DNA from 2 places in the Fictibacillus marinisediminis genome. Region 1 is predicted to be linked to the other one. Evidence: a T-box and tRNA genes for the amino acid it is inferred to sense, from the RefSeq annotation. Region 1 holds a T-box; the other holds one or more tRNA genes.
What was found. The T-box of region 1 lies ahead of LCY76_RS17705 (tryptophan--tRNA ligase). A T-box ahead of a tRNA ligase gene usually reads a tRNA of that ligase, here a tRNA-Trp.
Positions count from the first base shown of each region.

Region 2: it encodes a tRNA-Trp, which carries the amino acid that the T-box ahead of LCY76_RS17705 (tryptophan--tRNA ligase) is inferred to sense. The anticodon was not compared.

Region 1 is NZ_JAIWJX010000002.1:3,316,213-3,319,594, reverse strand. It holds gene spoVB (stage V sporulation protein B) at 1-235, opposite strand, end outside; gene LCY76_RS17710 (DedA family protein) at 423-1,037, shown strand; gene LCY76_RS17705 (tryptophan--tRNA ligase) at 1,224-2,219, opposite strand; T-box leader at 2,262-2,504, opposite strand; gene LCY76_RS17700 (SOS response-associated peptidase) at 2,546-3,214, opposite strand.
Region 2 is NZ_JAIWJX010000002.1:718,770-722,151, forward strand. It holds rRNA gene LCY76_RS03945 (23S ribosomal RNA) at 1-1,017, shown strand, start outside; rRNA gene rrf (5S ribosomal RNA) at 1,207-1,322, shown strand; tRNA gene LCY76_RS03955 (tRNA-Asn) at 1,332-1,406, shown strand; tRNA gene LCY76_RS03960 (tRNA-Ser) at 1,413-1,504, shown strand; tRNA gene LCY76_RS03965 (tRNA-Glu) at 1,521-1,595, shown strand; tRNA gene LCY76_RS03970 (tRNA-Val) at 1,619-1,694, shown strand; tRNA gene LCY76_RS03975 (tRNA-Met) at 1,718-1,794, shown strand; tRNA gene LCY76_RS03980 (tRNA-Asp) at 1,799-1,874, shown strand; tRNA gene LCY76_RS03985 (tRNA-Phe) at 1,879-1,954, shown strand; tRNA gene LCY76_RS03990 (tRNA-Thr) at 1,963-2,038, shown strand; tRNA gene LCY76_RS03995 (tRNA-Tyr) at 2,114-2,197, shown strand; tRNA gene LCY76_RS04000 (tRNA-Trp) at 2,227-2,300, shown strand; tRNA gene LCY76_RS04005 (tRNA-His) at 2,305-2,380, shown strand; tRNA gene LCY76_RS04010 (tRNA-Gln) at 2,386-2,460, shown strand; tRNA gene LCY76_RS04015 (tRNA-Gly) at 2,466-2,540, shown strand; tRNA gene LCY76_RS04020 (tRNA-Cys) at 2,560-2,634, shown strand; tRNA gene LCY76_RS04025 (tRNA-Leu) at 2,652-2,740, shown strand; tRNA gene LCY76_RS04030 (tRNA-Leu) at 2,781-2,865, shown strand; gene LCY76_RS04035 (YhgE/Pip domain-containing protein) at 3,080-3,382, shown strand, end outside.

The sequences.
Region 1 (3,382 bases):
TCTGTTTGTCATTCTGATGTACTTCCTCTTCGGCCAAAACCTTTGAGAGGGCGGTTGGAAATTCAAGAGCGGCAATCGTGATCAAAAGTCCGATCACCGGCAGTGCCATCATGTAAAATCCCATACCTTCACTGCCCAATGATCTTGCGAGAAGGACGCTGACTACGAATTCCACGACTTTTGTGTAGAGCATTGCCAAAGATAAAATAAGTGTTCCTTTTAGAAATTTTCCCATGATTTCACCCTTTGTCCAATTCATCTCCTTAACATGTATATGACATATGAAGTGAAAAAGAAGAGAGATTTATTATGTCGAAAAAAGGAGTCTTTTGGATTGGAAAATAAAAGAATTGTAAAAAAACGATACAAAATTGTATATTTTCGGTAAAATAGAGATACTATCCTAAACTAGTTGGTGTTGTATGGAGATCTTTTTACAAAATCTTTTTCATCATTACGGGTATTTTGCATTGTATTTCCTTCTTGCGCTTGGTGTGATCGGTCTTCCAGTGCCGGATGAGTTTCTGCTGACCTTTGCCGGTTATATCGTTTACACGGGTGAAGTTTCTTTTGCTTTGACACTGCTCGCCGCTTTTGCAGGATCAGCGACCGGGATTACGATCAACTATTGGCTCGGAAAGAGCTTTGGTTTACCCTTATTGCTTAAATATGGACCGAAATTTCACTTATCAGCACATAAAATACACACCTCACAAACTTACTTTCAGCGTTTCGGAAAACCATTAATCATGTTTGGCTACTTTATTCCAGGAATCCGGCATCTCACAGCCTATTTTGCAGGGATGTCCTCGCTTCCGTATCGTGTATTCGCCTTTTATGCGTATACCGGTGCATTTATCTGGAGTTTTCTGTTCATCATGATCGGCAGAACGGTAGGTGCAAAATGGTACCTTGTTACCGCATTTGTTCATAAGGCGAGCCTTCTCGGCCTGGCCGTTTTTATCATTGCAATTGCTGTGGCTGTCTATTCTTTGAAAACAAAGGGAAGAAAATCACAGCGATATGACGTTTCATGAGAAAGAGTGTAAGAATAGAGAAAAAGCCGCTTTGGAGGCGGCTTTTTTTGATGTGTTTTTTTAGGTGAAGTAATTCGGCGCCAGGGAGTGGGAAATGATCACCTGGGAGAGGATTCGGGCGGCTGAACCAAATAATCGTGCGGCAGCCCGCCATTGGGCAACATCATCGACCGCAGCCCCCGTCACTCAGCAACCTATCTTTTCCTTAACCTCTTCAAGAAATGTTCTCGCCCGCCGGCGAGCTTTTTCAGCTCCGTGCAGGAGAATTTCATCCATTTTCTTCGGGTTGTTCATGAGTTCTATATAACGCTGCCTTGGTGTTTCCAAATAGGCGTTCATAACATGAAACAATTCTTTTTTAACTTCTCCCCAGCCCACTCCATTCTCATATCTCTCACGCATCCTCTTCACCTGCGCTTCTGATGCAAATTCTTTATAGATTAAGAACAAAGAAGAAAGAGCTGGGTCTTTTGGGTCCTCAGGTAAACTAGAATCCGTTTCAATCCGTTTGATTAGTTTCTCTAACTCTTTCTCCTCATTAAAAAGAGGAATCGTATTGTTATAGCTCTTACTCATCTTCCTGCCATCAAGCCCCGGAACGACTGAAGTTGCTTCGTCAACCTTGTATTCAGGCATTTTGAATGTCTCGCCATATATATGGTTGAAATGTCCGGCGATGTCTCTGGCGATTTCCACGTGCTGAATCTGGTCTTTGCCGACAGGGACAATATCCGATTGAAACAATAAAATATCTGCGGCCATTAAGATGGGATACGTAAACACACCCATATTGATACCGGAATCCTGCTCGAGACCGTTCTGCCGGTTTTCTTCAATCAAACCTTTATAAGCGTGGGCGCGGTTCATCAAACCTTTTGGTGTGAGGCAGGAGAGAATCCATGCGAGCTCCAAAACTTCTGGAACATCTGCCTGGCGGTAAAAGGTTGATTTTTCGGGGTCAAGACCGAGTGCAAGCCAGGTTGCCGCAATGCCATATACATAATCCTTGAATTGGTTTGCATGTTGAACGGTTGTTAAAGAGTGGTAGTCTGCAATAAAGTAATAAGGTGAATAGGCATCGTTTTCAGCCAGCTGGAGAGCTGGTTTAATGGCTCCAATATAATTTCCGATGTGCGGCCTTCCGGTAGACTTGATTCCAGTCAGTACAATTTTTTTCTCCATTTAATCTCCTCCTGTCCAATAAAAAAGGGGCTCCTCATCCTGATTAAGGACGAGAAACCCCGTGGTGCCACCTTGATGAACTGCTCTAAGCAGTCCGCTTTAACAGTATCCAAAGACCGAATACCTGTCTCCTTCTAACGGCGAGACCTTCCGTCAAAGCCTACTCCCAGCGGTTTCGGTTTGAGGCTCAGAAGCCCATTCAATTGCATTTCCACACTGGCTCTCACCAACCGCCAGCTCTCTGAAGTGTACGTGCCATCTACTCTTCTTCTTCATAGCCATGTATCGTTTTCATAATGTTAAATGATGGATATTAATAAATCAAGCTAAAAATTATATAAAGGTACCACGCAGTCCTTCACGTCATTTCTCGGTGAGTTGACAACCGGTGATACTTCAAATGCCTCCATCTGTTCACTATCATATGGAGTGAGGAGAGATTTTAAGTACTCGTTATCCTGAATGGAAGGATCCAGCCAGCTTTCTTCTGCTTCTTTTGTCAGGATGACCGGCATGCGGTCGTGGAGGTCTTTCATCAATGCATTCGGGCGTGTTGTGATATGAGTACAGGACGTAATCACTTCTCCATTTTGTTCCCATTGATCCCAGAGGCCGGCAAAGGCAAAAGGTTTACGGTTTTTCAGCCGGATATGAAACGGCTGCTTTTGTTTGTCTTCTCTTTTCCATTCAAAAAAGCCATCGGCTATCACGAGACAACGCTTATTTTTCAAGGGACCTCTAAATGAAGCCTTCTCATCCACCGTTTCGGCCCGGGCGTTGATCATCTTGTAACCGATCTTGGGATCTTTCGCCCAAAAGGGAATCAGCCCCCAGCGGTGCATTTCCGCTTTTCGTGTCCCTCTATCCGAGGTAATAACAAGCACGTTTTGTGATGGAGCGATGTTAAAGCGCTGAGGCAAGGTTTTGGGAATCGTGATATCAAACTCTTCCTGAATAAAATGCATATCCGCATACAAAGAATATCTGCCACACATACGAAACAGCTCCTTTGAAAGATTCTGCTTCTAGTGTAACGCAAGGCAGCTCACTCGCAAACATATATATAAAGGCTCTTTCCTAAAGGCTGTTTTCGTAACCTTTGTTGCTCTTAGGAGTGGTTGATTTCCGTTTCAGGATGCTCGCTTTCCGCGGGGCATGCGGTG
Region 2 (3,382 bases), 2.6 Mb from region 1:
AATTGAAGCCCCAGTAAACGGCGGCCGTAACTATAACGGTCCTAAGGTAGCGAAATTCCTTGTCGGGTAAGTTCCGACCCGCACGAAAGGTGTAACGACTTGGATACTGTCTCAACGAGAGACCCGGTGAAATTATAGTACCTGTGAAGATGCAGGTTACCCGCGACAGGACGGAAAGACCCCATGGAGCTTTACTGCAGCTTGATATTGGATTTTGGTACAGTTTGTACAGGATAGGTAGGAGCCTGAGAAGTCGGAGCGCCAGCTTCGATGGAGGCGTCGGTGGGATACTACCCTGACTGTATTGAAATTCTAACCTGGAACCGTGATCCGGTTCGGAGACAGTGTCAGGTGGGCAGTTTGACTGGGGCGGTCGCCTCCTAAATTGTAACGGAGGCGCCCAAAGGTTCCCTCAGAATGGTTGGAAATCATTCGCAGAGTGTAAAGGCACAAGGGAGCTTGACTGCGAGACCTACAAGTCGAGCAGGGACGAAAGTCGGGCTTAGTGATCCGGTGGTTCCGCATGGAAGGGCCATCGCTCAACGGATAAAAGCTACCCTGGGGATAACAGGCTTATCTCCCCCAAGAGTCCACATCGACGGGGAGGTTTGGCACCTCGATGTCGGCTCATCGCATCCTGGGGCTGAAGTAGGTCCCAAGGGTTGGGCTGTTCGCCCATTAAAGCGGTACGCGAGCTGGGTTCAGAACGTCGTGAGACAGTTCGGTCCCTATCCGTCGCGGGCGCAGGAAATTTGAGAGGAGCTGTCCTTAGTACGAGAGGACCGGGATGGACACACCGCTGGTGTACCAGTTGTTCCGCCAGGGGCATAGCTGGGTAGCTACGTGTGGACGGGATAAGTGCTGAAAGCATCTAAGCATGAAGCCCCCCTCAAGATGAGATTTCCCATCACGTTAAGTGAGTAAGACCCCTTAGAGATGATGAGGTTGATAGGTCTGGTGTGGAAGCGTGGTGACACGTGGAGCTGACAGATACTAATCGGTCGAGGGCTTATCCTTATTAACAAAAGCGGTATGAACCGTTTATATCCGACAAGCGTTGGAAATCCTTACGAGAACACGTTTTTGGTGTTCGCAGGAGGGATTGAAACGACCTCGAGGATATGGTTCATGGAGCTGGACGTTAGCATCAGTGAAAGTTTGGATGAAGAAGTTATCTAGTTTTGAGGGAATATACCTCAAAATATGTCTGGTGGCGATAGCGAAGAGGTCACACCCGTTCCCATACCGAACACGGAAGTTAAGCTCTTCAGCGCCGATGGTAGTTGGGGGCTTCCCCCTGTAAGAGTAGGACGTTGCCAGGCTAATATTATTCCACAGTAGCTCAGTGGTAGAGCTATCGGCTGTTAACCGATCGGTCGTAGGTTCGAGTCCTACCTGTGGAGCCATATTTTGGAGAGCTGTCCGAGTGGCCGAAGGAGCACGATTGGAAATCGTGTATACGGTTACCGCCGTATCAAGGGTTCAAATCCCTTGCTCTCCGCCATAACTTTTCAATATATGGCCCGTTGGTCAAGCGGTTAAGACACCGCCCTTTCACGGCGGTAACACGGGTTCGAATCCCGTACGGGTCACCATTTTTTATACATATTACTTCTTCGGAGGATTAGCTCAGCTGGGAGAGCACCTGCCTTACAAGCAGGGGGTCGGCGGTTCGAACCCGTCATCCTCCACCATTTATACTTATAATCAATACTATCGCGGGGTGGAGCAGTCTGGTAGCTCGTTGGGCTCATAACCCAAAGGTCGCAGGTTCAAATCCTGTCCCCGCAACCAAAATGGACTCGTGGTGTAGTGGTTAACATGCCTGCCTGTCACGCAGGAGATCGCCGGTTCGACCCCGGTCGGGTCCGCCATTTTGGCTCGATAGCTCAGTCGGTAGAGCAGAGGACTGAAAATCCTCGTGTCGGCGGTTCGATTCCGTCTCGAGCCACCATTTTTTTTGCCGGTTTAGCTCAATTGGTAGAGCAACTGACTTGTAATCAGTAGGTTGGGGGTTCAAGTCCTCTAGCCGGCACCACTTTTTTCAAGAACTGTAAGAAATTACTTCTTGAAGAATAGATGGATTTGTATTAAAATAGGTTTTGTCTCTCATGGAGGGGTAGCGAAGTGGCTAAACGCGGCGGACTGTAAATCCGCTCCTTTGGGTTCGGCGGTTCGAATCCGTCCCCCTCCACCATCTAAATTTTTGTTGCACATTAACAATTTAGGGGCATAGTTTAAAGGTAGAACGAAGGTCTCCAAAACCTTTGGTGTGGGTTCGATTCCTACTGCCCCTGCCATGTGGCGATTGTGGCGAAGTGGTTAACGCACCGGATTGTGATTCCGGCATTCGTGGGTTCAATTCCCATCAGTCGCCCCATATGATGGGCTATAGCCAAGTGGTAAGGCAACGGACTTTGACTCCGTCACTCGTAGGTTCGAATCCTGCTAGCCCAGCCATCAATGCGGAAGTAGTTCAGTGGTAGAATACAACCTTGCCAAGGTTGGGGTCGCGGGTTCGAATCCCGTCTTCCGCTCCATATTATTTTGTTTGTTTCTGGCGGCATAGCCAAGTGGTAAGGCCAGGGTCTGCAAAACCCTTATCCACCGGTTCGAATCCGGTTGCCGCCTCCACTACATAATTCCCCAACGCCGGGGTGGTGGAATTGGCAGACACACAGGACTTAAAATCCTGCGGTAGGTGACTATCGTGCCGGTTCGAGTCCGGCCCTCGGCACCATAATATTTTTATAACTTAACTGCCTAATGATTAATTGCATGCCGGTGTGGCGGAATTGGCAGACGCGCACGACTCAAAATCGTGTTCCCTTGGGAGTGTCGGTTCGACCCCGACCACCGGTACCATACATAATGAATATTCCCTTTGTTTAAGGGCTGCTAAGAGATCTGAATTAACTTCAGATCTCTTTTTTTGTTCATAAAAAATATTTTTAATTTTCAGACATAAAAAGAAAGGATTTTTTTGTCATTTATTAGAATACTTAGTGCTAGTATAGGTGATTGGTCATAAGCCCTTCGCCTGTATTTTATTTTAATCTAAAGCATGGGGGAATAGCGGATGAAGGTCTTTAGTTTGTTCAAGGCGGAGATGGCTGGCTTGGCAGCGAAAAAAGGGCTGCTGATTTCAGTCATTATCACCTTGCTCGTACCTGTTGTGTACGGCGGGATACTCTTGTCTCCTAGGTGGGGGCCATATGACAACTTGTCAAACCTGCCGGTAGCGGTCGTTAACAACGATCAGGGAGCTGATACAGATGGAGAGACGATTAATGCAGGGAAGGATTTAGTCGCTGATCTGGAAAAAGGAAAAGACCTCGGCTGGAAATTTGTTGATTCCGATGAGGCGAAAAGCGGATTGAAG